DNA from 3 places in the Paenibacillus sp. J31R98 genome. Region 3 is predicted to be linked to each of the others. Evidence: a T-box and tRNA genes for the amino acid it is inferred to sense, from the RefSeq annotation. Region 3 holds a T-box; the other regions hold tRNA genes.
What was found. A T-box is a leader RNA that pairs with one kind of tRNA and senses whether it is charged. The one in region 3 lies ahead of argS (arginine--tRNA ligase), so its partner is inferred to be a tRNA-Arg.
Positions count from the first base shown of each region.

Region 1: it encodes a tRNA-Arg, which carries the amino acid that the T-box ahead of argS (arginine--tRNA ligase) is inferred to sense. The anticodon was not compared.
Region 2: it encodes a tRNA-Arg, which carries the amino acid that the T-box ahead of argS (arginine--tRNA ligase) is inferred to sense. The anticodon was not compared.

Region 1 covers NZ_JBWDNO010000003.1:607,953-617,724, forward strand. The annotation lists gene AC0YNX_RS16290 (phosphoglycerate kinase) at 1-363, opposite strand, end outside; gene gap (type I glyceraldehyde-3-phosphate dehydrogenase) at 595-1,599, opposite strand; gene AC0YNX_RS16300 (sugar-binding transcriptional regulator) at 1,693-2,739, opposite strand; tRNA gene AC0YNX_RS16305 (tRNA-Arg) at 2,980-3,054, shown strand; gene clpP (ATP-dependent Clp endopeptidase proteolytic subunit ClpP) at 3,323-3,904, shown strand; gene sda (sporulation histidine kinase inhibitor Sda) at 4,208-4,519, shown strand; gene AC0YNX_RS16320 (SIMPL domain-containing protein) at 4,593-5,366, opposite strand; gene AC0YNX_RS16325 (HPr family phosphocarrier protein) at 5,514-5,783, opposite strand; gene whiA (DNA-binding protein WhiA) at 5,982-6,923, opposite strand; gene AC0YNX_RS16335 (gluconeogenesis factor YvcK family protein) at 6,930-7,913, opposite strand; gene rapZ (RNase adapter RapZ) at 7,921-8,808, opposite strand; gene AC0YNX_RS16345 (ROK family glucokinase) at 8,840-9,772, opposite strand, start outside.
Region 2 covers NZ_JBWDNO010000010.1:223,442-233,213, forward strand. The annotation lists gene motB (flagellar motor protein MotB) at 1-719, shown strand, start outside; gene cuyB (cysteate racemase) at 781-1,488, opposite strand; gene AC0YNX_RS27955 (Mur ligase family protein) at 1,520-3,019, opposite strand; gene rluF (23S rRNA pseudouridine(2604) synthase RluF) at 3,335-4,030, opposite strand; gene AC0YNX_RS27965 (NAD(P)H-binding protein) at 4,056-4,772, opposite strand; gene AC0YNX_RS27970 (PAS domain S-box protein) at 4,814-7,021, opposite strand; gene tadA (tRNA adenosine(34) deaminase TadA) at 7,363-7,848, shown strand; gene AC0YNX_RS27980 (Spo0E family sporulation regulatory protein-aspartic acid phosphatase) at 7,754-8,026, opposite strand; tRNA gene AC0YNX_RS27985 (tRNA-Arg) at 8,405-8,481, shown strand; gene AC0YNX_RS27990 (GNAT family N-acetyltransferase) at 8,542-9,096, shown strand; gene AC0YNX_RS27995 (VOC family protein) at 9,096-9,548, shown strand; gene AC0YNX_RS28000 (methyl-accepting chemotaxis protein) at 9,688-9,772, shown strand, end outside.
Region 3 covers NZ_JBWDNO010000010.1:12,458-22,229, reverse strand. The annotation lists gene AC0YNX_RS26995 (DUF7667 family protein) at 198-449, shown strand; gene AC0YNX_RS26990 (DNA-deoxyinosine glycosylase) at 527-1,036, shown strand; T-box leader at 1,106-1,371, shown strand; gene argS (arginine--tRNA ligase) at 1,478-3,202, shown strand; gene AC0YNX_RS26980 (YwiB family protein) at 3,302-3,805, shown strand; gene argS (arginine--tRNA ligase) at 3,875-5,554, shown strand; gene AC0YNX_RS26970 (S8 family peptidase) at 5,670-6,794, opposite strand; gene rpoE (DNA-directed RNA polymerase subunit delta) at 7,215-7,790, shown strand; gene AC0YNX_RS26960 (CTP synthase) at 8,028-9,632, shown strand.

The sequences.
Region 1 (9,772 bases), on a different contig from region 3:
TTCGTAGAACCGCACGTTCTCCAGAAGAAGCACGTCGCCCTCTTGCAGAGCAGCTACTTGCGCCTTCACGGAGTCTCCGATCGCTTCGTCGGTTTTTACAACAGGCTTGCCGAGCAATTGGGACAGACGCACGCCAGCTTCTGTCAGACGCATGCTCTCAACAACTTGACCTTTTGGACGTCCCAGGTGGCTCGCCAAAATAACTTTCGCGCCGTTCTCGATCAAATACTTAATGGTTGGAAGTGTTTCGCGGATCCGTGTATCATCGGTAATTGCACCGTTTTCCATTGGCACGTTAAAATCTACGCGGACAAATACGCGTTTGCCGGCTACTTCAACGTCACGTACACTCTTCTTGTTCATAAGTAGAAATCCTCCCGGGGTACCTAAGTTCACTAAGATGAATGCTGCTAATCCGTTCATCCCAGGATAAAGGTCTAAGTATATTAAAAATTCTCCACTTGCTATCCATCCCACAGTCCCGCTGCAGGTTTATATTTATAGGTTTAGATGATGCTATAGTGTCCCGAAAACTATCGAGAAGGAGCTGCAGCAAGCAGCTCCTTCACGTTTAGTAAGGGTCTTATCTATGTCTTACAGGCCTTTGGATGCGATGTAAGCAGCCAGGTCAACTACACGGTTGGAGTAGCCCCACTCGTTGTCGTACCAGGAAATTACTTTTACCATGTTGCCTTCAACAACCATAGTCGACAGTGCGTCGATTGTGGAGGAAGCTGGGTCACCATTGTAGTCGCTCGATACAAGCGGCTCATCGGAGTAGTTCAAGATGCCTTTAAGGGAAGTGTTAGCAGCGTCTTTCAGAGCTGCGTTAACTTCTTCAACGGTTACGTTCACTTTCAGTTCAGCAACCAGGTCAGTTACAGAAACGTTAGGTGTAGGAACACGCATAGCCATACCGTTCAATTTGCCTTTCAGCTCAGGCAGTACAAGGGATACTGCTTTAGCAGCGCCTGTCGAAGAAGGAATGATGTTTTCTGCAGCAGCACGAGCACGGCGCAGGTCTTTATGTGGAACGTCAAGAACGGATTGGTCGTTAGTGTACGAGTGAATTGTAGTCATCATACCTTTAACGATACCGAATTTGTCGTTAAGAACTTTTGCGAATGGAGCTAGGCAGTTCGTCGTACAAGATGCATTGGAGATAACAGTGTGAGCTGCTGCATCGTATTTGTCTTCGTTAACGCCCATAACGATTGTGATGTCTTCATTGGAAGCTGGTGCGGAGATGATAACTTTCTTCGCGCCGCCTTTCAAGTGAAGCTCAGCTTTTTCTTTCGCTGTGAAAATACCAGTGGATTCAACAACGATTTCAGCGCCTACAGATGCCCAAGGAAGGTTCTCTGGGTTGCGTTCAGCAAAAACTTTGATTTCGCGGCCGTTCACGATCAGCGCGCCTTCTTTTGCTTCAACTGTACCGTCCAGTTGACCGTGAGTCGTGTCGTACTTCAGCAGGTGAGCCAGTGTGTTTGTGTCTGTCAAATCGTTAACAGCCACCACTTCAACATTCGGGTTATTCAGAGCTGCGCGGAACACGTTACGACCGATACGACCAAATCCGTTAATACCAACTTTTACCATTGTAAATTCCTCCTAGACATAATTTCATTTATCTCAAGACGAGTATCAGCCGCTTGAAGCAAGCCGCTTTCGTCAAGATCACTTGCTTGTGATTCACTTCGCTTCTTGTTGTTCCTTGTCGATGATTGCAGCAATCTCAAGCGCTGCAGCTTCATCCGTGACGAGCACATCGTCGTTCCCGAAATGCATGACCGCTGCGATAGCTTCGCCTTTGCTGCGGCCGCCTGCGATAGCGATGACGACTTCTGTTGCCATAATATCCTCAAGTCTGAGGCCAGCGGTTAGCATCTTGTGAACAACGGCACCATTTCTATCGAAATAGTAGCCGAACGATTCCGCAAGCGCGCCTTCCGCATGCATGGCTTCCACTACAGTAGCGTCTACGCGTCTGCGCCGCGCCATAACCATAGCGTCCCCGATCCCGTGTATGACGATGCGGCTACTGCGGATCACTTCCACAATCTCCCTCACGTTCGGTTCTTGCATCAAGGATGTATAAGCATCCTCGCCTAGATGGTCCGGTACATGGAGCATTCGGTACTGTGCGCCGGTTCGTTTCGCCATTGTCGAGGCGATGGTGTTCGCTTGATAATCAAGGCTTTCGCCAAGTCCGCCTCTAGCCGGTACGAACCAATTACCCTTGAACGGCGTTTGTGTCGTCAGCTGATTCGCAACCTGCGCCATCGTCGAGCCGCCTGTTACAGCTATGACGTCATTCTGCTTCATCGCCTTACTTAGCACGGCACAGCCGGCTTTGCCAAGCTCCCGCTTCGTATGCGGGGATGAATCGGAATCGCCGGAGACAATAACAACTTGTTTCAGCCCAAAATAATGGCGGATTCGCTCTTCCAGCTCCGACAAGCCAAACATCGCTTTGTAGAACGGCTCCATATCCTCCAGCAGTCGCTTCCCGGCTTCGCTGATGCGCATGCCTGCCGTATCAATCATAAGAAGCCCTTGGGCTTTCAAGAAATCGGTCTCCGCTCGGAGCACACGCTCTGTCATATCCAATGATGCTGCTAATGTGCGCCGGCCGATCATATCCGAGAGCATTACCTGGCGGAGTATGAGGTACCGTTTTCTCATCACAACGAGCAAGTCCGGCAGAAGTTGCTGCTGTATTTCGATGAGAGATTGCATCCTTCAACATCAACTCCTGTTACGAGTAGAGCGCGATTCACGGGGACAAGTACGTGGACGCGTTATGTCCCGGCTGCACTTTTTAAGTCCCACGTTTATTGTACTCCAAACTTCAGGCAGGGGCAAGATCACTTTGCCCGGTGAAAACGTTTACTGTGACGATTTCTGAAAATTTAATTTCCTGCAAGCACTTGCATTTCTATGTGCAATCACATATACTTATCTTCGCTGTCACAATTCGCGCCCGTGGTCCAATGGATATGACGTAGGCCTCCGGAGCCTGAGATCGAGGTTCAATTCCTCGCGGGCGCGCCATTTACAAATACGCAACATATGCTTTCATAACAAAGGACCTTCCGATAATCGGAGGGTCCTTCTTGCATTGTACTTGCACGTACGCCCTGCCCTGCACCTCATACAGCATCTCCAATTCTGCAGCAAAGTAACCTTGTTTCCTCGCGAAATTGACTGACTTTTGCGCCACTCTGACCATCTTTGACTTTTCCTGATCTATCCGTTATGATGAATACACAGCTCACCAATTTTAATCCATGTTCCCTAAGGAGGTCTTACGATGGAAATGATGAATTTCGTACCAATGGTTATTGAACAGAACAACCGCGGCGAACGTGCTTACGACATCTACTCCCGTTTGCTGAAGGATCGAATTGTTTTCCTCGGCACACCGGTCAACGATATGGTCGCAAACTCCATTATCGCACAGCTGTTGTTCCTAGCAGCCGATGATCCGGACAAGGACATCTCACTTTACATTAACAGCCCTGGCGGTTCGGTATCCGCTGGTCTCGCTATTTTTGATACAATGCACTTCATTAAACCGCAAGTGTCGACGATCTGTGTCGGTATGGCCGCTTCGATGGGCGCGTTCCTGCTCGCGGCAGGCGCCAAAGGCAAGCGTTATGCACTGCCTAACAGCGAAGTGATGATTCATCAACCGCTCGGCGGTGCGCAAGGCCAAGCAAGCGATATCGAGATTCGCGCGAAGCATATCTTGAAGACTCGCGATACGCTGAACGGAATTCTATCCGCGAACACAGGTCAGCCGCTTGAGAAGATCGAGCGCGATACAGACCGCGATTACTTCATGTCAGCTGCTGAAGCTGCTGCATACGGCCTCGTTGATAAAGTAATTGAGAAGATGTAATCCAGAAAGTCTAACCAACTTAATGATGTACCATGTGAAAGAGCGAACTTCCCTCACCAGGGAAGTTCGCTCTTTGCTTTATTCATTAGGTTCATTACGTTCATTAAGTCCGTTAATTTCATTACATTCGTTGATGCAATTGCTATTAATTATCATAAATTAGTAGTTATGTCAACAGTCATTTAACGCGCTGAATCGGTGCGGACTGGCTCTAAAAATCATGTTACTATGTACTAAATGATTCCATATCCACCGTCCCTTAGGCTATGCTTTGGAAATCTATAATATCGGAGTTGCACACGCATGAAACTTACGAATCCATTCGCAAGCGTGCGAAATTTTATTCGGTCAGGCGATGCGGTAAGCGCATACGCACAGTACACACCTGCCTATGAGCCGGGCTTTGCACATTCGACTGCTGGAGATACACAGAATCTATTCTTGCCGATACAGGACAAGTCACTCCTGCTGCGACCGCTTAGCGATACCCATCTGATTGAAGTCTACCACGAAGCCATTGCAATGCGCTTGTCCGAAGAATTCATTGCCCTTATTGAACATGCCATCGAGCAGCGAGGCTTGACGACCAACAACGAACACAAGACGCTGGCATAAGCGTAATTCAACTTAATAAAGGCAGGCCGCTCTCCTTAAGGAGAATGGCCTGCCTTTTCTGTTTCATATCCGCTTATTGCATCTCATACACGACAGTAATGTCGGTCGAGACATTAATAACGCCTGTTTCTACACTCGTTGGCGCTTTTGCGTTCGACATCGCGCTGTCTGCCGACGCCATTCCGCCTTGACCGTAGTAGATCGGGCCGGAATTCACATTGTTTTGCGAGATCGAGATAACTTCCTTCACTTGCTTGCCTGCTGCCTTCGCAAGCGTATCTGCCTTCGCTCTCGCATTCGCCATTGCTTTATCCAGCGCCCCAAGCTCGTACTGGTCTTGTTTCTCCGTATCGAACTGAACGCCATCTACACGGTTAGCGCCCGATGTAGACAGTGCATCCAGCAGCTGGCCGATGCCATCCAGATTACGCGTCGTAATTTGAACGCTGTGCGTCGCTACATAACCTTTGACTTTGCTTTCGCCTGTCTTCTGGTCGTAGGTATATTCCGGTTGAACGTAGAAGCCTGTCGTCTTCACATCTTTCTCTGCCATCTTGTACGTTGTGAACAGCACTTTCTTTAAGCCGGCAAACTGATTCGCGTTCTGCGCTTGCGCATCCTTCGCCGCTGTTGCACGCGTCTCCACGGCAACGTTTACATAAGCAACGTCAGGTGTAACCTGCAGCTTGCCTGTACCCGCTACCGTAATCGTGCTCTTCTGTACAATTGCTGCGTTGTCTACTGCATACACTTCATTGCCATTGTGTCCCGCTGCTCCAAACACCGTTCCAACTCCTACTGCCAGTGCCAACACAGGCACAAGCACCCATTTCCGATTCCACATCATGATTCTCGCAGCCCCTTTTCTTCTTAAATGCGATTCTGTCTATTCAGACGCTGCGAGCTGAATGTTTGTTGCGGGCTGAACGGAAAATTGTTCCGAAAAAAGAAAAAACCCCCGCAAGGGAGCTTCTTCATGTGATCGCAGCCGATCTTATTGGTTCTCTAACTCTTCCTTGCTTACCAAATTGACTAAAGCGGTTACAGCCTGATCGGCGTCCGAACCTTCTGCACTAATTGTAACCTCAGTACCGGAACTGATTGCGAGGCTCATAATGCCCATAATCGATTTAGCATTCACTTTTTTATCATCCTTCTCTACGAACACCTCAGAAGAAAACTTGTTCGCTTCCTGAACAAAAAGTGCGGCTGGTCTTGCATGAAGACCCGTCTTCAGTCGAACGACAACCGGGTGTCTTGTCATGGAAACCTTACCCCCTATACGAAATTCAATCCAACGATTGAGACATTTACTAACGTCGTTTATTACATTATAGAATTTATATACTGCATCTGTATGAATTTCTATAATGTCTTTCGCGAAACGTAAGCTTTGACCGCCAATAGACGGCAACAGCCGTTTACACTTACTCACCATTATAACACTTTAATTAAGTCTACACTAGCCTTCCGCTACAGCGTTCCTTATTTTTTCGGCAAGCTCATCGATTTTGCGCAATCGGTGGTTCACACCGGACTTGCTCACTTTACCGCTAAGCATTTCGCCGACTTCCGTCAGATTCAAATCAGGATGCGTAAGCCGAACTTGCGCGACTTCCCGAAGCTTATCTGGCAAGGAATTGAGGCCCACTTCCCGATCGAGCAGCTTAATATTATCAATCTGCCGTACTGCCGCGCCAATCGTCTTGTTCAGATTGGCCGTCTCGCAGTTGACAATCCGGTTCACGGAGTTGCGCATATCCCGCATGATGCGGACATCCTCGAACTTGAACAATGCTTGATGCGCGCCGATGATGCTGAGGAGCTCGATAATCTTCTCGCCCTCTTTCATGTAGAAGATGAACCCCTTCTTGCGCTCGATACAGCGGGCATTCAAATCGAACTTGTTCGCCAGCTCTACAAGTGACTGACAGTGTTCTTCATACATGGTCGCAATTTCAAGGTGATAAGACGACCCTTCCGGATTGTTGACCGAACCGCCAGCTAGAAACGCGCCGCGCAAATACGAGCGTTTGCAGCAGGACTTGCGAATGATCTCTTTGTCGATGCCTTGATTGAACATAAAGCCTTCGGAAACGATCTTGAGATCAGCCAATATTTCCTGCACCTTTGTCGGAATCCGTACGATATAGACGTTGTTCTTCTTCAGTCTCATCTTCTTGCGCACGAGCAGCTCCGTATGAACGGCAAACTGCTTCTTGATGAGCGAATAGATTCGACGTGCAATCGCGGCATTCTCGGTGGAGATATCGAGGATGACTTTACGGCTAGACAGCGATACCGAACCGTTCATTCGGATGAGCGCCGATAGTTCCGCTTTCTCACAGCACGGATCCGCTTCGATGAGCGTCAATTCTTTTTTGGTTTGTCCCGCAAAAGACAATGTAACTCACCTCTTTCGTTCCATCCAGTTTTCCACAAGCTGATAAATATGATGGCTGAGCCGCACCGCATCATGACGCAGATACGTTCGGAACAGCACGAGCCGGTCGGCAATGACTTCATAGCCGCGCCGTTTCACTTCTTCTAAATCGAGATGGACCGCCTTCGCACCACGTTCAGCATATTTCATCTGCACCTGCTCCGGTATCTCGCCATCGTTGACGATGACATAGTCGAACAGATGATGTCCAATATGCGCATGCACAGCGGCTAGATGATCGCCGACCGAATAATTGTCCGTTTCGCCTGGCTGTGTCATCACGTTGCAGACGAACATCTTGACCGCATTCGAATCCACGATGCTCTCCGCCAGCTTCGGCACGAGCAAATTCGGAATAATGCTGGTGTATAAGCTACCTGGTCCAATGAGAATGGCGTCAGCCTGTTTGATGGCTTCCACCGCTTCCTCCAGCGGCTCCACATCGGGCGGCTCAATGAAGACCCGCTTGATTGCTTTGCCTGCCTTGGGAATGTTCGATTCTCCGGTAATAATCATTCCGTCTTCCGTTTCTGCTTTGAGCACAATCGCTTCCCCAGCAGCCGGGAGCACACGCCCGCGTACCGCCAATACTTTGCTCAGCATACGTACGCCAGAGACGAAATCACCCGAGATGTCCGTCATCGCTGCAAGCATCAAGTTGCCCAAGCTGTGGCCTGCAAGACCTGTGCCTGAGTTAAACCGATATTGCAGCATGTCTGACAGCAGCGGCTCCACATCCGCAAGTGCGATGAGCACGTTGCGAATATCGCCCGGAGGCGGCATCTGCAGTTCATTACGCAGAATGCCGGAGCTGCCACCGTCATCCGCCACTGTAACAATGGCTGTGATATCGAGTGGCTTCTCCTTCAATCCGCGCAACATGACGGAAAGACCCGTACCGCCGCCAATGACGACGATACGGGGCAATTGTTCCTTACGACGTTCTGTCATTTACGCCTCAGCTCCGATCACGCTCTGAATCTCGATGGCTGACACGAACATGCTCCGTATCGCTGCTTCCCAGGATACGGCCTAAATATTCGGCAATCGCAACCGAACGGTGTTTGCCCCCGGTGCAGCCAATGCCAATAACAACCTGGCTCTTGCCTTCCTTGTGATACAGCGGAATAAGGAACTGGAGCATATCAAGCAGCTTTGTCAGAAAGGTCTGCGTCTCCGGCCATTTCATGACATACTCGTATACTTCAGCGTCTTGCCCCGTATTCGGCCTAAGATGATCAATATAATGCGGATTAGGCAGGAATCTAACATCATAAATCAAATCGGCATCAATTGGAATGCCGTATTTAAACCCGAATGAAATGACATTAACGGATATTTTGCTCACATCGGAGTTGGTGAAACGGGCTATAATTCGTTCCTTGAGCTGCGCCGGCTTCAAGCTGCTGGTATCAATAACCTGTGTCGCCCAGCCCTTCAAGTCTTCGAGCAACCGCCGCTCCAGCTTAATGCCTTCAAGCGGAAGACCTTCCGCCGCCAGCGGGTGCAGACGACGGCTCTCCTTGTAACGCTGAACGAGCACGCCGTCCGTCGCATCGAGGAACAGAATTTCGTACCCGATCGTATAATGCTCTTTCACGTAGGCTAGAGACTCCGACAATGCGGTGAAAAACTCGCGCCCACGCAGGTCGATTACGAGCGCTACTTTGCCGATTTTGCCATTCGACTGCTCAATCAGCTCGGCAAACTTCGGTATAAGCACCGGAGGCAAATTATCGACGCAGAAGAACCCAAGATCCTCGAGGCTCTGAACTGCAATCGTCTTACCCGCTCCGGACATGCCTGTAATAATGACCAGCCTTGCCATCGCTGTTCCCACGTCCATCGTCTATCCCTCCCTACCAGCAACCATTCATCTATGAACGAATAATAAGGCCAGCTGCGCCAACAACACCGGCATCATTGCCGAGAATTGCAGGGACGATCTCAACGCCCTCTTGCGCCATTGCTGGAGCCGATTTTTTGAATGCTTCACGGATTTGTTCAAACAGGAACTCGCCTGCTTTGGATACGCCGCCGCCGATGATGAAGCGCTGCGGGTTCAGAACAACCGCCATCGTACCGAGCGATTTGCCCAAGTAGAATGCGGCACGTGTTACGATGCGAGCTGCAACTTCGTCGCCGGCTTTTGCCGCATCGATAACGTCTTTCGCTGTAATTTCTTCAACGAAGGATAGCGATGTACGGTCACCACGAGCAACTGCATCCTTCGCCATGCGAATGATGCCTGTCGCAGACGATACCGTCTCAAGGCAGCCCATTTGGCCGCAGTTACATTGAATAGCTTCCAGATCAGGAACCGTAACCATATGTCCAAGCTCACCAGCCATGCCAGCGAAGCCTTCTACGATTTTGCCGCTAACGATTACGCCGCCGCCAACGCCTGTACCAAGCGTGTAGCATACGCAATCATTGATGCCGCGACCTGCGCCAGCCCATGCTTCGCCAAGCGCCGCAACGTTCGCGTCATTGTTTACTAGAACATGTTTGCCGAGTTTTTCTTCAAGAATCGCCTTCAATGGCACATTGTCGAAGAACAGGTTGACCGATTTCTTGACAATACCGTTCGGGATGTCCAAGAAACCAGCAATGCCGATACCTACGCCTTCAACTTGCTCCCAAGTGTACGAGGAGTCCTCAACGATTTGCTTCGCGTATTTTGCAATGTTCTCGCAAACGACGTCTGAGCCCTTCTCAACTTCTGTCGGTCCTTCAAATGTATGCAGCAATTCGCCTTCCATGCTGCAAATTCCCACTTTAATTGCAGTACCGCCGATATCTACACCTAC
Region 2 (9,772 bases), 210 kb from region 3:
CGATGAGCACCTCCGATTCCAAGAAGTTTGAAGAGATGAGCAAAGCCTTCAACATTGCGCTCAACAGCGGCACTGGCGTATTGGATCAATCCTCGCTCGTCAATCCGCTTGAACAAGTGGTTGACACAACCGAGGCGATGGACCAAGAGAATGTGTCCTTGAAGAATAACGGCGCTCCGACGAAGGATCAGCTCGATTCACTGATGAAGAAGGAACAAGAGGATCTGGAGAAGCTGAAGAAGCAGATGGACAAGTACATCGAGTCGAACGGCCTCACAACTCAGCTGAATACGAAGCTTAATCAGTCTCAGCTGACGATTACAATCAGTGACAGCTCCCTCTTCGCACCCGGCAGTGCGAGTGTAAAGCCGGAATCCCGCAAGCTGGCCGTCGCTATTGGTACCATGCTGCAGAAGTATAACGACTACGAGGTCGTCGTCTCCGGTCACACAGATAATGTTCCGATGAATTCCGATGAGTTCAAATCGAACTGGGATCTCAGCTCCATTCGGGCCATCCGGTTCACCGATATTTTGCTTGAGAACAAGAAGCTGAACCCGCACCACTTCAGTAACATCGGCTATGGCGAGTATCGTCCGATTGCGGATAACTCCACGGCGCAAGGACGTGCGAAGAACCGCCGCGTTGAAGTGTCGATTATTCGGAAGTACGCCGATAATACGAAGTTCGTGACGATTCCGGTCAATCCCACGAAGTAAATAAAGAAAACCCGTCAGGCTCTGCGTTGAAGCCTGACGGGTTTTCTTTATGCCTATTGATCTAATTGCGCTGAAGCGACAGCTCGATCGACTTGCGTACAAGTACGTCCATCGCATCAATGCAGACCCTCTTCGTCGCCGCACTAAAAGGAATGATCGACAGCTCCGTACAAGCGATGATAACGCACTGGCAGCCGTCTTCAGCAATCAAGTTATGAATGATTTCTTCGGTTTCCCTCGGGTCAACCTGGAAGCCGCCCTTAATATCCTTGTAGATGATATTCATCACCTGCTGCTGCACCTCGGGTTCAGGCACATGCGGCACCATGTTATACTTGAGCGCCGACTTGCTATAGATTCCGCTGTGCAGCGTGCCGTTCGTCGCCAGAATACCGACCTTGCAGCCGTCGCCATGCTGGGCATGGATCGCTTTCATCGTCTCTTCCACCATATCAATGATCGGAATCGACGTCATCTGCTGCATTTCCTCGATATAATAATGCGCCGTGTTGCACGGCATCGCAATGTTAGCGACATCGGCATACTCCAGAAGCCGAATGTCCTTCTCGATCTCACGGAGAAACGGCCCTGGGTTATTCTCCAGAATGACATGGGTCCGGTCCGGCAAGGAAGCATGATTCAAGATAATCATATCAATATGATCCTGATCTGTGTCGGCTACCGTTGCCTCTATAATTTGATCAATAAATACGGACGTCGCCTTCGGCCCCATTCCGCCTAGAACACCTAACCGCCTTTTATGCTCCATCTTCATTCAACCTACTTTATCCGTTAATCCGTTATCGGTTATTACGCTTATCTTCCAGCTGTTGCTGTACAATCTCTGCCGCCGGATCCATTCCCTGGCAGCCTGCAAGCAGAATCAGATCGCCGCGGCCCGCCTTGGACAGCGCAGTCGCAATCGCATCCGGAAGCTCATTGTACAGCTGCACCTTAATGTCCGCTTCCTTCATGACTTCCAAGAACACATCCGCTTCCTCGTCGGAAACCGTATTGTTCTTGTTCACATGCGACTCGCTTCGCGTTGCGATAATCTCGCGCGTCTCCAGCCGGCTCAGCCATTTCACGATCGCTTCCGCATTCTCGCGGTTCGTAACCGGTCCGCGATTGCCGCGAATGGCATAGACCAGATGGAATTTCTCGTAGTCCATATAGCGCATCGTCTCGAGCGTCACATCAATATTGCCCGGATTAGCAAAATGGTCGTCGATGATAATGAACTCATCCTCGTGGATGAACTCGAATCTGCGCTCCACGCCGCCGAATATACGCAGCGCTTCTTGAATCGTTGCTATAGGAATGCCGCACAGCAGCGCCACTGTAATAGCCGCCATCGAGTTGTATACGGAATGCAGCCCTGGAATGCGCAGCTCTACGCGGAACTCCCCAGGCGTATATTCGATGCCAGCCGCTTTGAACGGCTTCTTGATCTCGACCGTAAACTTCGCGCGGCCTGTTGAGAGATCCAGATCCTTGCAGTGGAGCGTGCCTTCGCTGCTCTTCATGCCGAACGTCACAACTTGCGCCGCGGTCTCCGTAACGAGGGATGCAGCAAACTCGTCATCCAAATTAAGCACTGCAAAGCTATGTTCACCGGCTCGCTTAATCAGGCTTGCTTTTGCCGCAAAATAATTCTCAAACGTCCCGTGCGAGTCTATGTGCTCACGGCTAAGGTTATTGAAGCAGACGATGTCGTAATCAACCGTCTCCACCCGATGAGACTCAAGCGCCGCAGAGGACACTTCCATGCTCACATGGGATACGCCCCGCTCCGCCATCTGCGCCAGATAAGACTGCAGATCAAGCGATTCCGGCGTCGTCAGCTCCGACGGGATCTTCGTGTCGTCGATCTTAATCACAACCGTACCAATGAGTCCTGTCTTCAGCCCATGCTGCTCCAGAATCGCGTTGGTCATATAAGTCGTTGTTGTTTTGCCGTTCGTTGCCGTAATGCCGATCATCTTCAGCTTCTCGGACGGATGACCGTAATACGCGCTGCCAAGCTGAGCAAGCGCAATCCGGCTGTTCGGCACCACATATTGCGCGACTTGAATATCTTCCTGCACGCGCTCCACGATTGCTGCTACCGCGCCTTTAGCTACCGCATCGCGCAAGTACTTATGCCCGTCAGTCGCGTAACCGGTAATACAAACGAAGAGGTTGCCCTCTTGTACCTTGCCTGAATGATAAGCAATGCCGGAGATGCTCGTGGAATCCTCGGCTGCCTGATAAGTATTAGTAATAGCTGTCTCTCGTAGCAGCTCTTGTAATTTGGTCATGGAATAAGTCCCTTTCCGCCCATGAAATCATATGTACGTCCAGCAGCTATCGCTCTCGATAAGGGCTTGTCCAACCCATTACCCGTAGCGGCGTCCTGCTTAAACGCAATTATTTTACAATTTCCTCTATGCAAAGCGTTAACAATCCTTTATAATTTTACTTCATGTTTTCTAGGATTACAAATGTTTGTTTTGCGCAAAAAAAGATCAGGAGCGCCTGCTTGAAGCCGATTCTCTCTGATCTTTCGCTTTACTGCTATTGTATTATTTCCCGGGAAAAGGGTCCTAGAGAACCCTGTCCTCCCTGCCTACTACCTACTGATAGTCGAGCATCGTAAACAAATCCTTCAGCTCACCCTTCGTCAGATCCCGCCACTTACCATAACCTAGCATTCCGAGTTCAATATTCATAATCCGCACGCGGCGCAGCTTTCTCACATTGTAGCCGAAGGTTTGACACATACGGCGAATTTGACGATTCTTCCCTTCCGTCAGCGTAATCCGGAATACCCTGTCGCCTTCCCGCACCACCTTGCACGGCAATGTCATCGCGCCCAAGATACGAACGCCTTCGCTCATCGCCTGCAGAAACCGCGGTGTTACCGGTCGGTCAACCGTTACTACATACTCCTTCTCATGCTTGCCTTCCGCCCGCAAAATCCGGTTTACAATATCTCCGTCATTGGTTAGCAGAATGAGTCCTTCCGAGTCTTTGTCCAATCGTCCAATGGGGAAAATCCGCTCCTGATGCCCGATGTAATCGACAATATTGCCTTCTACATGCGATTCAGTCGTGCTCGTTATGCCCACAGGCTTGTTGAGCGCGATGTAAACGTGAGACCGCTGCTCACCAATCCGGTGGCCATCGACACGAACATCATCGCTAAGCTCTGCCTGGCTGCCGAGCTCTGCAGTTACTCCGTTTATAGATACGCGGCCGGATTCGACCAGCTTGTCCGCCTCACGTCTTGAGCAATAGCCGGTTTCACTAATAAACTTGTTAATTCTCAACTGACTTGTTCACCCCGCACTGTCCTTATTCCTCTATTATTGTAGCAGTTATTGCTCCATTCTCATATATCTGCGTGCTCGGGCGTCCGCCCGTGCCCGGCCGCCCTGCATGGGCGCATTTCACCATGAATGCCGCCACAGCTGCAGCCTGAACGGGACGATACCCACGCAGCCGCCCGACCATCAGCAGCTTCATGAGCGGACTAAGCAGTATCGCCGCCTTCTCGCCTAGGCGGAACTCCTCCCGCTTCCCTAGCAGCAGCGATGGACGAACGATATGCAGCTCCGGCAAGCCCATCTCCGTGAGCCGAGCTTCCATTTCACCTTTGACCCGATTGTAGAAGATCGAAGACGACGCATTCGCGCCCATCGCAGAGACCACAATATACTTGGATGCGCCTTGCGCCTTCGCCCACTCCCCAAGCCGGACAGGGTAATCCAGATCGACCACGCGAAATGCCTCCTGTGAGCCGGCCTTCTTAATCGTGGTGCCAAGCGTGCAGAACACCGTATCGGCCTCCACGCCCGTGAGCGCTTCTTCCATCCGATCAAGGTCAGCGGTAAGAACGGTCAGCTTGCTGCCGTAGGCTTGCCTATCCGGTGACGGACGCAGCGGCCTGCGCACCAGAATCGTCACTGCCGTACACTTCGAGTCAGCGAGCAGCTGCTCCAGCAGCGCTGAGCCGACCAGTCCTGTAGCACCTAGCACCAGCGCGCGGTAGCCGCGGCTTGCTTCACTCATGTCCGTTCACTCCTAGGTATGTTTTGTACAGGATCCTGCTGCTATTGTTTCAGTATAGGGAGCGTGATCATGACCTTCGTACCGACCCCAACCTTACTCTGAATTTCGAGCGTGCCATGATGGCTCTGGATAATCCGCTGACTGACCATGATGCCAAGTCCCGTTCCCATATCTTTATCCGTATAGAACGGGTTGCCGAGCATTGGAATACGCTCCTCCGGAATGCCGATTCCTCCATCCGTGATCGCTACTTTGAGGTGATTCGGCTCTTCGTGTCTGACCTCAATCGTAATCTCTCCGCCTGCCGGCATCGCTTCGATTGCATTCTTAAGAACATTAATAAATACTTGCTTCAGTTGGTTCTCCTCACAGGAGATAATGCACGCCGTTTGCTCGAATGAAGTCAGAAATTCAATATTGCACAGATGCGCCTGGCTATCCAGAAGCGAGATGACATCGCCGAGAATGAAACGGACATCCTTCTCTTCGAACCTGGCCGCTTGCGGCTTCGCCAATATGAGAAATTCCCCGACAATGAGATTGATCCGGTCAATCTCTGACAGCATGAGATCGACATGCCTCGTGTTCAGCTTAGACGTCTCGAGCTGCAGCTGCAGAAATCCGCGAAGCGTCGTCAGCGGATTGCGAATTTCGTGCGCGACGCCTGCTGCAAGCTGGCCAACGGTCGTCAGCTTCTCTGATCTGCGGAGCAGCTCCTCCATCTTGTTGCGGCTCGTCATATCCCGCGTAATGCTCGCAATTCCGCGAATCTCGCCATGCTTGTCGTGTATCGGCGACGTCGTTTCGCTAACCGCGATCCACTCGCCGCTGCTCGTTACTCGATGCGTTTCGCGCGCTGTCAGCGTCTTGCCACTTCGCAGCTGCTCCATGTACGTCTGCTCTTCCTCGATCAAATGCTCCGGTACGAGCGGCAGCACCTGACCGAGTGCCGTTTCCGCTTCATAGCCGAACAACTGCTCGAAAGCACGGTTTACTTGCGTCGTTCGCCCTTCCAGGTCCACAACGTGAATGGCATCGGTTGTATGATTAATGAATGATTCCAAGTATTCTTTCATTGACCGGTTCTCTTCGAACGCCATCTTCAGCTTCGTCATGTAGATGCCAAGGTTCTTCGACATTGCATTCACCCGCTGCGCCAGCTGCCCCAGTTCATCCTTGCGCCGTACTTCGATTGAATTGTCGAACCGGCCGAACGACACTTCGTTTATTTTCCATAGAATGGAGCTTACCGGTCGGAAAAGAAGTCCCGCGAGCCAATAGCTGCAGAAGATGACAAACACAAGCAGCAGAGCGGAGATCATAATCTGATTATTGCGCTGCTCTGCCATCAACTCGAGCATCGGTCTCTTATCGAATACGAGCCCAATGACATAAGGCATCGGTTCCTTGACCATAACAAAACTCTTGATGACCGATCGGTTGTTCATACTTGTATAACGGAATACGGGCTTGCCCTTCAACGCTTCCTGCACACTCTTCTTATCTTGCTCGATTTCTCGGTATCCATAACTGCCGAATGCAATGGAATTGCCCATCGCATCGAAGCTGTTGACGTAATCCGGTGCCTGCGAATCCGGTATCTTCGCAAATGCAGCCGGTTCAAACCCCGTCACTTCGAGAATCGTAGGGTTGCCTGTTTTCATTTCCGTCAAAAATGATGTCGTATGCGCAATTTCCTTATAATCGCTGAGCTCGTCGCTCTGCATATAACAATGAATGATATAATTGCGTCCGCTCTCAGCAAAATAGCTGTCTTCTCCCATCAATTCTTTATCATCGAGTGATGCGACATAGGGCGGCGTCCAGAATGTATTGCTAGAGAGGATGAACTGTTGAAAATCCCGCTCCAGCCCGATCTCTGAGGGCTCTGATGAATGATTGGTGATATAATTCGATCCATGCAGGATCATCGTGGATATTCGCGTAACACCAAGCGTTAGGGCTAAATGGGATAATTGCTGATCCGTAACGAGTTGCGAGGATTGCGGAAGCTGCTTCGCCGCCTCTTGCGAAACCGCCCTCAATTTCTCCGTCAGCATCGTATGTATAAATGTATGTTCCCGTGAATTTTGCATGACATTCACTGCAATTTGCTGACTAACGGACTTCATATTCGCCTCTACGTCGGATCGTAAATTGACGCGTGTCGAATATTCACTCAAAATTACATTCAGTGTAAGCATGATAAATACAAGCAATGAGATCATAATGGACAGCTTCGTCTTCACCGACAATATGCGACACACCCTTTGATGCAGCTTGTGGACATCTTACTTGGATTTTATCATAATTGTCATAAAATGAAAGCAATCTGCAGCACCAATATTAACGAGAAACTTGAAGTTACACCCTAACGCATCATGGTTATGCCATTACTTGTGCACAGGTTTCTCCCCATATTCACAGGGCTTTTGAACAACATGTGCACAGAACTGTGAGTAAACCGGACTTATCCACAAATCTATACACAACCTGTTAACAACGAATATTTGTTCGCGGCACAATTCGACAGTCGATTCATGTCGCAGCTGCATATAACCGGACTTATTGGCACTGGAGGCTTGATTAGATGATAACCACAGAAACGGATTATTTTCGCGGGGAAGATTATAAGTGGATGCAAGAGGCGATTGCCGAAGCACGGAAGGCAGAAGCGATTGGAGAAGTGCCGATTGGCGCTGTGATCGTGAAAGACGGTGAGATAATTGGCCGAGGGTACAATCTGAGGGAGACGAATCTGGATCCGACCGCGCATGCGGAGATGATTGCGATTCGGGAGGCAAGCCAGCACCTCGGTGCATGGCGCTTGCTCGGATGCACGCTCTACGTGACGCTGGAACCGTGTCCGATGTGTGCAGGTGCGCTGGTGCAGGGGCGTATTCAAAAAGTCGTCTACGGCACAACCGACCCAAAGGCAGGCTGTGCCGGAACGTTGATGAATCTCCTGCAGGAGCCTCGCTTTAATCACGAAACGGAGCTGCTCGGAGGCCTTCTACAGCAAGAGTGCGCACAGCTGCTGACTCAATTCTTCCGTCGATTGCGAGGGCGCACCTAGTATTATATTTCGCCTGTTCTTCCTTATGGAGCTGTTGCAGCGTCACAATGACTTCGTCAGCAGCTTCACTTATGGCGATGACTTCAGGGTCGGTTAGACTTCCGCGGGCTTCTGCTATTTCAAACAACTTCATTCGAAGCACCTGCAGCTCATGTAGAAGAATCATTTTGTCATTCATGGCGGCTATGAGACAGCTCCTATCACATTCAATTGGATAAAGGGGCAAGGAAGTGTGCTGCAATCGTGGATGACTAATTGTTTAAGGAAGTTTAATAAGTACTCTATTATTATAAACGTTGAGCTCCAATCTGTTTGTAATACCTTGTCGACAATATATCAATGTATGCGCTTAAACTTTCGACAACACTCTGCACAAAACAGCCCTATTCAGTCCTTTATTCACATTTTATCAAGAATCGGGTAGGTCTTTCGACCTTGTGGCAGTTATTAAGATGTGGATATCTTATTGGCGCCCATCTACCCACATCATCCCCACGATATCCACATGGAAACGTTGCACCATTTGCGCCAATCATGCTATTATTATCCTTACCGCGCGCCCGTAGCTCAGCAGGATAGAGCGACAGTTTCCTAAACTGCAGGTCGTACGTTCGAATCGTATCGGGCGCGCCATTTTGATTACAAACCTTGTGGTGGCAAGGTTTTTTGTATTTTTACGGAGGTAAAATAGACATGCGCATGACGGAAAACCATGTATATATCCGCTTCTTTGAGGATGCAGATGCGGAAGCCTTACTCGATCTAGAGGTGCGAAACAGCGAGTTATTTCAGAAGTACTCACCTATTTTTCCAGATGACTTCTACACCATTGATACGAAACGCAAGTATATTAGCGAATCCATCAAACAACGCGGTGAGGATAAGAAGTATAGCTTCGGCATCTTCCTGAACGAGAACGACGCGCTCGTTGGCAGCGTATCTCTGAATCATATCTACCGAGGGCCGCTGCAGAGGGCCATGATTGGTTATCAATTAGATGAGCAATATAACGGTAGAGGATTAACGACGGAGGCCGTCTCCCTGACCGTCGCATTCGCGTTCAATGAATTAAAGCTGCATCGCATTGAAGCCGGTGTCATGTTAAGCAATATCGGCTCTATGCGAGTGCTTGAGAAAGCAGGCTTTCATAAAGAAGGCATCGAAGTAAAAGGCGTAAATATTAATGGCCAATGGGAAGATCATCAGATCTTAGCCATAATCTCCGAGTGGGAGGATGTTCCAAGGTGATGATTCAAAATCTGTACGAAACCCATATTCAAGTGCAAGATCTGCAGGCTTCCATCGCATTCTACAAGGACCTCGGCTTAGAATTGTCCCTTGTCATTGAGGAGCGCCGCGTCGCTTTCTTCTATATCGGCAAAGATCGGCAGCTGCTTGGCGTATGGGAAGTGCCGGCGGGCACTGAAGTCCGCAGAAGACATTTTGCATTCGGTACGGATCTAACGCAGTTGGAGACGTCCATCGAATGGCTGCGCGCCAAAGGGTTATCCCCCATTCCAACGCTTGGCCGTGAGCCGGTCGAGCCGATTGTCCACACGTGGATGCCTGCTGCAGCGGTTTACTTCAACGATCCGGATGGCAACGAGCTCGAATTCATCGCCTGGCTTCCAGATGAGCCACGCGAGCTTGGCTACGTCCCCTATTTGAGCGAATGGCAAGCACTGCATCAGCGGAGCTAACCTTACATCGAAGAACCGCGTTCATTGGCGCGGTTCTTTTTATTTTAGGCACAACGACTCACAAAAAGAAGGATTTTAGCAAATTTTGTCGAAATAAGTTGTTAGATTTTCTTACATTTGCGAAGGGAACGTGCCACCTATGAAAATGCCTTTCTTCTCTCTAGCCATCAAGCTGCTGGACCGACAGAATTATGCGAAGAAGTTTATGTTGATTGGCATTGTCC
Region 3 (9,772 bases):
CTTTGTAGACGGATAGTAACATCTAAATGTCTTAGTGAATCGGAAAATATCCAGGCTACAACAGCGATCGGAAGAACATTGGACTGAGAAGTGGGAGCCGTTTGAGGTTCTTTAGGCTTGTCGCTGTTTTTGCGTTTTACTCTCTCTCTTTTCTGGTCATACTGGTTACTAGTAGATGATTAGGAGGGATGGCGCACGTGAACATTTTACCGATTCATGAACGGCTCGCCGAGCTGTGGACGATTCGAATTCGCCGTCAGCTAACAGGGGACGAGCAAGCTGATTTCGAGCATTGCCTGGCTGTCAACGCGATGCATATTAGGCAGCTCGCCAATCTGCATAATTTGTCGCTTGCCGCCTCCATGGTGCAGGACGTCGAATGGCAGCATGAAATTTGTCAGCGTCTCGAGAAGCTGAGCGGTCAGCCGCCAGGTTCGCCTCAGCTTTAAACAAGCTTGCCGAGCGCTTGCATCAGCTGGTCGCAACAGGTTAAGCTCGGAGGAGAAGAAGGAGGTAGCATATCACCATGACGATGCGCGTTCACTCTTTTCCGCCGGTCGTTAACGATGGGGCGACCATACTCATTCTCGGCAGCATGCCGGGAGAAGCTTCAATCGCAATGAATCAGTATTATGGCAATCCGCGCAATCATATGTGGCGGGTGCTATATGGCTTGTTCGGTCGTGAGCCGGATGAGGCGTATGAGGATAGGCTTGCTTTTGCAGCTTCACACGGCATTGCCATGTGGGATGTCATTGCATCCTGCGAACGCGAAGGCAGCCTCGATGCTAACATTCGCGCGGAGGTGCCGAATGACTTGCCCGGTCTGGTGAAGGAACATCCGACCATACGCTGCCTGATATTTAACGGAACGAAGTCGCACGATACGTTCAAGAAGTATTTTCGCGACGATCCAACCTTCGAAGGCAAGGCAATGCTGAAGCTGCCGTCAACGAGCCCCATTCCGACCAAGCATATGCGCAATACGGCTGATCGCATTGAAGCATGGCGGGTGATTCTACCGTTCTTGAAATAGAAGCATTTTCAGATAATCATTTGCCGCTTGCAATTTCAGCGAGGTTGCATATAATAGGGGAAATAACAGTTATATACGATGATCGGGACAGTACCTTGCAGTTCGGTGCTAGCAGCGAGCCGGGACAGTGAAAGCCGGTGCAGCGGCGTAAGGGAAGCGGACCCGGGAGTAGATGAACCGAAACGCGAACTTGGCGGCAGTCTTCTGCATGAACAAGCGCGTCCGTAGGCGCATCCGGTCACCCCGTTATCGTGCCTTGAGAGGCTTCTTGTCGTGCACGTGCGCGAAGGAAGGCTAGAAGAGTGGTACCGCGGAATTCAACCTCCGTCTCTTTATTGAGACGGGGGTTTTTTATGTTCCAGCACAAAACGGTGATTACCTGCTGAAAGTGGGCAAAGGCGTTTTTGTAGCATCACAATGGGGAGGAAACGACGGATGAGCCTGTTATTGCAATGGGCAGCTGTACAGCTGCAGTCGTATGTCGCTTTGGAACACGAGGAGATCGTTCGGCTGCTGGAGCTGCCGCCGAATCCGGAGCTTGGCGATGTCGCGTTCCCGTGCTTTGCACTCTCGCGAACGCTTAAGCGCGCGCCTACCGCGATTGCGGAAGAGCTTGCGCATCGCATCAATGGAGACGGGAAGCCGGTCCGCGCAGAGGGGAAAGGACCGTACCTCAACCTCTTCCTGCAGCGTGAAGAATGGGCGCCTAAGCTTCTCTCGCCTTTACTCGCAAGTGATTTCGGCCAGTCGCAGGCTGGTGCAGGACAGCGCGTCATAATCGATCTATCCTCTCCGAATATAGCGAAGCCGTTCGGGGTCGGACATTTGCGCTCGACGATGATCGGCAATGCGCTTGCTCAGATGTACCGTGCCTCCGGCTATGAAGTCGTCACCGTCAATCATATCGGGGACTGGGGCACGCAGTTCGGCAAGTTGATGGAAGCGTACCGCCGCTGGGGAGATGAAGCGAAGTTGAAGGAGGCTCCGATCAAGGAGAGCCTTAGCTTATACGTTCGTTTTCACGAGGAAGTGGAGCGCGATGCGACGTTGGAAGATGAAGCTCGCCGCTGGTTCTGGAAGCTCGAGAACGACGATGAGGAAGCGCATCGTCTCTGGCAGTATTTTGTCTCCTTCAGCATGGAAGAGTTCGACCGCGTCTACGCGCGCCTCGGCGTGAAGTTTGATTATACGCTTGGTGAGAGCTTCTATAACGATAAGATGGGTGCTGTCGTCGAACGTCTGACGGAGCTGCAGCTGCTGGAAGAAAGCGACGGCGCACAAGTCGTGCGCCTCGACGAAGAAGGGCTGCCGCCATGTCTCATATTGAAGACAGACGGCACGACGATCTACCCGACGCGCGATCTCGCAACGGCGCTCTACCGGAAGAAAGAGATGGGCGGGGACCTGCTGCTGTATGTGGTCGGCGCGGAGCAGAAGCTGCATTTCTCCCAAGTGTTCTCGGTATTGAAGCGTATGGGTGAAGAAGTAGCAGATGACTGCCTGCATCTGCCCTTCGGCCTCATGAAGTTCGACGGACGCAAAATGTCCACGCGCAAAGGGCAGGTCATCTTCCTCGATGAAGTGCTCGATGAAGCGGTAGCGAAGGCACTCGCCATTATCTCGGAGAAAAATCCGGAGCTCGAAGGAGCTCAAGACGTAGCGGAAGCAGTCGGCATCGGCGCTATCGTCTTCGGTGACCTGAAGCATCACCGCATGCTGGAGGTCGACTTCTCGCTCGATGAAGCGCTGCGCTTCGAAGGGGAGACCGGCCCTTATGTGCAATATACAGCGGCAAGAGCATTCAAGCTGCTGGAGAAGGGCGGCCTGTCGCTTGAGGAAGCGGAGACGCTTAGCCAGTCCGGCGCGATTGCGGCAGGAGGACGTTACGGTCAGCATCTGACCGGCGCAGCGGCATGGGAATGCTTGAAGGCGCTGGCTGCTTACCCGGAAGCCATTACGGAAGCGATTCGCCAGCACGAGCCTTCCGTGCTCGCGCGTTTCCTGCTTGATGCGTCGAAGCGATTCAACCGCTTCTATCATCAGGAGCGCATTCTGACGGAGAACGAGGACGAGACTTCCGCGAAGCTGCTTCTGGCTGCAGCGGTTGCGAATCTCTTGCGTTCGGGGCTGACACTGCTCGGTCTCAAGACACCTACTCAGATTTAAGTCCCGCCCGCTTACACGGCGCGTGCGGCGGGCATTGAAATTGGCGATGCTCCTGTATATAGTGAGGACAGGAGTATTAGGCGATGGGAGCCGTGATCCATGACGGATAGAGCAAAAGTAACCATTACGCTTACAAGCGATGTTGATGGGGAACGTGAGCATAACACATTCAGCGGCGAATGGTTTCGCAAAGGCAGCACCGTGTTTATTCGCTATGGCGAGACGGTAGAGGGTGCTTCCGGCGCGAGCGCGGAGGTGCGCACAATGATTCGCTGGCGCGACGGCGAGCTGAGCTTGTCGCGGAATGGTGCCGTGGAGTCGCAGCAGATATTCGTTGCTGGCGTCCGCCGCACGGGCCATTACACGTCGGCGCATGCGAATTTCCATATGGAAACAGAGACGAAGCTGCTCTGGATGCAATTCGGCGATTTTGCCGGGCAGCAGGAGCAGGTGCAGCGGCAACCTCAGGAGACACCGGAGACAGGCGACCTGCTTGTACCGATGCTGCCGATGCTGCTCGAATGGCATTACACGCTGCTCGTTGACGACGAGCCGACCGGAGAGTTTATGATTCGGCTGCGGGCCGAAGAAGAAATGGAATAAGTTTGTTACAAGTTGTCACCACATACATTGACATGTTCACATCTATGAATCAGGGGGATTGTATTTTTTATGAGAACGAATGTTATTGAACAGCTGCACGATCAGCTGAAAGAAGCGATTGCAGACGCAGTCGTGAACGCGGGGCTTGCAGCACGCGAGGAGCTTCCGGTATTCGTGCTGGAGGTGCCGAAGGATAAGGCGCACGGCGACCTGGCAACGAACGCAGCGATGCAGCTGACGAAGCTCGCGAAGAAGAACCCGCGCCAAATCGCGGAAGCGATCATTGCCGGGCTTGATATGAAGAAGGCGTCGATCCAGAGCGCTGAGATCGCCGGACCGGGCTTCATCAACTTCCGTATGGACCGCAGCTATCTGTATCCGGTCGTAGCGCAGGTGTCGGAACAAGGCGCTGATTATGGCCGCATTGATGCTGGCGCAGGACAGCGCGTACAAGTCGAGTTCGTCAGCGCGAACCCGACGGGCAGCCTTCACCTTGGTCATGCCCGCGGCGCGGCAGTGGGCGATGCGCTTTGCAACGTGCTTGATTTTGCCGGCTATGAGGTATCGAGAGAGTACTATATTAACGATGCGGGCAACCAGGTTGCGAACCTGGCTTACTCCATTGAAGCGCGCTACATGCAAGCGCTCGGTCAAGACGCGGCGATGCCGGAAGACGGCTATCACGGCGAAGACATTATCGGCTTCGCGAAAGAGCTTGCCGCTAGCGAAGGCGACCGCTTGCTGTCGCTATCGGATGAAGAGCGTTTCACGTTCTTCCGCGACTACGGCCTTGAGCGTGAGCTCAATAAGATCAAGCGCGACCTCGGTAATTTCCGCGTTGCGTTTGACGTATGGTACAGCGAGACTTCGCTGTATAAGACTGGTCAAGTCGAGCAGGCTCTTGCAGCGCTGCGCGAGCGTGGCCAAGTATTTGAAGAAGAAGGCGCAACCTGGCTGAACACGATGGAGTACGGTGACGACAAGAATCGCGTGCTCGTGAAGAATGACGGCTCGTACACCTATTTGACGCCGGACATCGCTTATCACCGCGACAAGTACGCGCGTGGATTCGATCGCATGATCAACATCTGGGGTGCTGATCACCACGGCTACATCCCGCGTGTGAAAGCAGCGATGGAAGCACTCGGTAACGATTCGAAGAAGCTAGTTGTCCTGATCGCGCAGATGGTAAGCCTGTTCCAGAACGGCGAGAAAGTGAAAATGTCGAAGCGTACGGGCAAAGCCGTTACGATGGTAGACTTGATGGACGAAGTCGGCATCGACGCCATTCGATACTTCTTCACGATGCGCAGCATGGATTCCCACCTCGATTTCGACATGGATCTCGCGATTTCCACATCCAACGAGAATCCGGTGTTCTATGTGCAATACGCGCACGCGCGGATTTGCAGTATCTTCCGCCAAGCGGAAGAGCAAGGCATCGCGGTATTGCCGCTTGCTGAAGTAGATCTGAGCAAGCTGACTACCGAGCATGAATTCGACCTGCTTCGCAAAATCGGCGAGCTGCCGCAAGAAATCGCGGAAGCGGCTGTGCAATATGCGCCTCACCGCCTCATCCGCTATGTATACGAGCTCGCGTCGCTGTTCCACAGCTACTACAGAGCCGACCGCGTCATTACCGAAGACGCGGCTCAGACTGGGGCGCGCTTCGCGCTGCTTGGCGCGACGCGTACAGCGATCGCGAACGTGCTGCGCCTCGTCGGCGTATCGGCGCCGGAGCGCATGTAACCCGCGCTTCGCGCTTAAACGCCACGCGCCCTCGGCCTTCGCGCACCTCGCGCTTCGTGCCGCTTCGTGTCACCGCGATTGCGCCAGCACAAATAAAACAAACCGCGGACGCTGTTCATTTGTCCCCGGTCTGCAGCATACGCATCACATCAAGCTCCCCGGCAATCCGGGGGGCTTTTGTGCCTCTTAGAGGCAGCATCGATCGTTTCACGACCGTTTTAATTTCGGCCGGTGACAGTCCTGGCCGATGAGCAAGTAATAAGGCAATGGCACCGCTGACATGCGAGGTCGCCATCGAAGTGCCGCTCATTTCGTGATATTTGCCGCGCAGCCAAGAGGACAGAATTTTGTCGCCTGGCGCATACACATCAATATAAGTGCCGCGATTGCTGAACGGCGCAATACGGCGCAGCCTGTTCGTCGCGCCGACGGCAATGGTCTGCGGATAACGGGCTGGGTAGTCGATTGCCTTGCGTTTGCCGTCATTGCCGGAAGAGGCAACAATAATAACGCCTGCGTTATACGCATTCGTAACGGCAGTCAGCAGCGACTTGCTCCTTGTTTTCATGCCGAAGCTCATGTTGACGATATCCATCTTGTTGCGCACGCACCAATCAATGCCGAGTACAATGTCAGAGACGAAGGCGCTCCCGTTCTGATCGAATGCCTTCACCGGATAGACAGTGGCGCGGGGGGCTACGCCGATCATGCCGTGCAGCTGGTTCGCGGCGGCGATCGTCCCGGCGATGTGGGTCCCGTGTCCGTTATCGTCATGCGGCAGCGTACCGCGGCTGAGCAGATTGATGCCCCTGCCGAGCGAATGCTTCAAGTCGGGATGGCTGAAGTCAACGCCGGTATCAATAACGCCGATTTTAACGCGGTGTCCAGTCGTCATGCTCCAGGCGAGCGGAGCTTTAATCTCCTGCACGCCCCATGGGATTCCCTTTTCACGGGATACGGATTTGAATGCGGTAGAATGAACGGTTAGAAGAGGGTCGTTCTCGACCCGGATGTCGGCGCAGGAGGCGGAAGAGAGCAGATCTTGAGCGATGGGCAGGGAGAAGCCATGAATGGAAGGGAGATGGCGGATCAGCTTCTTGTTGCTGTCGATTTTCGACCACTCGCTGTGGAACTGCTCGTAATCGGCAAGCTGCCGGAAACGGACGATCCGCCGCTTAACGTTAGCGGCTCCAACAGATAACGCGCTGTGTAACAGGCGGAGAATTGTCGTTTTGTCCAAATTAGGCTTCCCCTCCCCGGCGACTTTGTTGCTAACGGAGTCGCACGTAAGCTCCAACTACCAGTTACAATGTTTGCTGCAGTATTGTATGAACGAGCGTAACAAGCTGTATAAGCAACTTGCCTTTTTTCGCATAATTAGGCTGCAAACCGTGTCATTCGCCGTACGGGCACATATCATAGATCAAGAGTCATTAACGGGCTCTTATTACCGGAATAGGCGGCAGCGCTTTATCCGGAAGGATACAGTCAAAGCGAGGGGTTCTCCTTCGCTTTTTCTTTTGGGCATCTGCATCTATGGGGGAGCTTGCTTTTTCCAAAGAAATAGGTTTTACTATAGGTTGATAATGGATTGCTTGGATTTTGTGTGAAAGATTGATTTGCCAGTCCCGGCAGTTGTACATGAGAGGAAGTGTCCGAAATGAGCAGCGAGATTGTCTTGAAGATCGATCCAGAGCGCGTCAAAGAAATGCCGATGGTCGACTTGGCATTTGAATTGCTGAAAGCGGCGAACACGCCGTTCTACTATCGCGATCTAATGATGGAAATTGCAAAAATTCGGGGCCTGTCCCAAGATCAAATCAACGATGTTATTGCGCAAGTATATACAGAAATTAATATCGACGGACGTTTCGCGTGCGTCGGCAGCAACATGTGGGGATTGAAGCGCTGGTATCCGGTTGAGCGCAATGAAGATCCAGTTGGCAATGCGAAGCGTTCGCGTATTATCAACGACGAGGAAGACGAGGATCTGTACGCCGACGAGGAAGAGGATACTTACGCAGCCGAGGAAGACGATTTCGATTCGTACGATGAGGATCAAGAGCTCTTCGATGAAGCAGAGGAAGATGCTGAAGTCGATGAAGAAGTGGCTATCGACGATGAAGAGATCGAAGAAGAGGGCATTGAAGTCGAAGGCGTTGGCGAAGTAGACGGCGACGACGAAGAAGATGCTGAGGAAGACTTCGAAGACGAAGACGAAGAAGACGACAAATAAAATCGCTTGTGACGGTATCCCTTTTGTCCGCTTGACATGGGGATACCGTCCGAGTAAACTATTGTTTGGGCTTCAAGTACGGACATGCGAGCAAAACGGTTTTGCCGTCATGCAATAGACAAATTCAGAAAGTGCCCCGTTTATACGGGTGTCACTTTTTTCTTTTTTTTAACCATTTTTCTTGCGAAAATGGGGGAAACTATTCTTTAACCATACATTCTGTGGAGGGTATCATCAGTGACTAAGTACATTTTTGTAACAGGCGGTGTTGTATCGTCGCTCGGTAAAGGTATTACGGCAGCCTCGCTCGGGCGTTTGCTCAAGAATCGCGGATTGAAAGTAACGATCCAGAAATTCGATCCGTATATTAACGTTGACCCGGGAACAATGAGCCCGTATCAGCACGGCGAAGTATTCGTTACGGACGATGGCGCTGAGACGGACCTTGACCTTGGCCACTACGAACGTTTCATCGACATCAATCTGTCGAAGAATAGCAACGTAACGACAGGTAAGATCTATTCGACCGTTATTTCCAAGGAGCGCCGCGGCGAGTACTTGGGCGGCACGGTTCAAGTTATCCCCCACATTACGAATGAAATTAAGGACCGCGTATTCCGCGCAGGCAAAGAATCAGGTGCAGATGTTGTCATTACGGAAATCGGCGGAACTGTCGGCGACATTGAGAGCCTTCCTTTCCTCGAGGCGATTCGCCAAATTAAGAGCGATATCGGCCGTGACAATGTGATGTACATTCATGTCACGCTCATTCCTTATATCAAAGCGGCCGGCGAAGTGAAGACGAAGCCGACGCAACATAGTGTAAAAGAACTAAGAAGCATCGGCATCCAGCCGAACGTCATCGTATGCCGCACGGAGTACGAGCTGGCTGATGATCTGAAGCGCAAGATGGCGCTGTTCTGCGATATCGATCCAAGCGCAGTTGTTGAATGCCGCGATGCATCGACATTGTATGAAGTACCTCTGAACCTGCGTGAGCAAGGCTTGGACGAAATCGTCGTCAATCATTTGAAGCTGACGGTTGGACCTCCGGATATGTCGGAGTGGGAAGATCTCGTTCGCCGCGTGCAGAAGCTGAGCCGCACGACAGAGATCGCCATCGTTGGTAAATACGTTGCCCTGCACGATGCTTACCTCAGTATCGTTGAATCCCTTAGCCACGCGGGCTTTGATGCCGACGCTGATGTGAAGCTTCGCTGGGTAAATGCAGAAGAATTGACAGCAGATAACGTTGCCGATATACTGCAAGGCGTTAACGGCGTTCTTGTACCTGGCGGCTTCGGCGATCGCGGTATCGAAGGTAAAGTACAAGCGATTCGCTATGCTCGCGAGAACAAGGTTCCGTTCTTCGGTATTTGCCTTGGTATGCAAGTTGCGGTTATTGAATATGCTCGCCATGTAACAGAACTTAAAGATGCGAACAGCTCGGAGATTAACCCGCTTACTCCGTATCCGGTTATCGACTTGCTGCCGGATCAGAAGGATATTGAGGACATGGGCGGCACGATGCGCCTTGGCCTGTACCCTTGTAAGCTGAAGCCAGGCTCGCTTGCTGAACGCATGTACAACGACGAGCTTGTGTATGAGCGTCACCGTCACCGGTATGAGTTCAACAATGAATACCGTGAAACCATTGAATCCGCAGGGCTGAAGATTACGGGCACATCCCCGGATGGACACCTCGTTGAGATGGTCGAGCTTCCAGAGCACCCTTGGTTCCTTGCGGTACAATTCCATCCGGAATTCACATCGCGTCCGAACAGACCGCAGCCGCTGTTCCGCGGATTCGTTCGCGCAGCACTGGAGCAAGCAGAGGGCTAAGTCGCTCAGACAATATTTTTAAGAATTTTTCCAACGCAAGCAGGAATATGGATACTCGGACGCGAAACAGTAGCGAGGGTTATGGAATTCTAATCCAATCTAGGCGAGTGATTGTCGTACATTCCTGGGAGGGTTTCAAG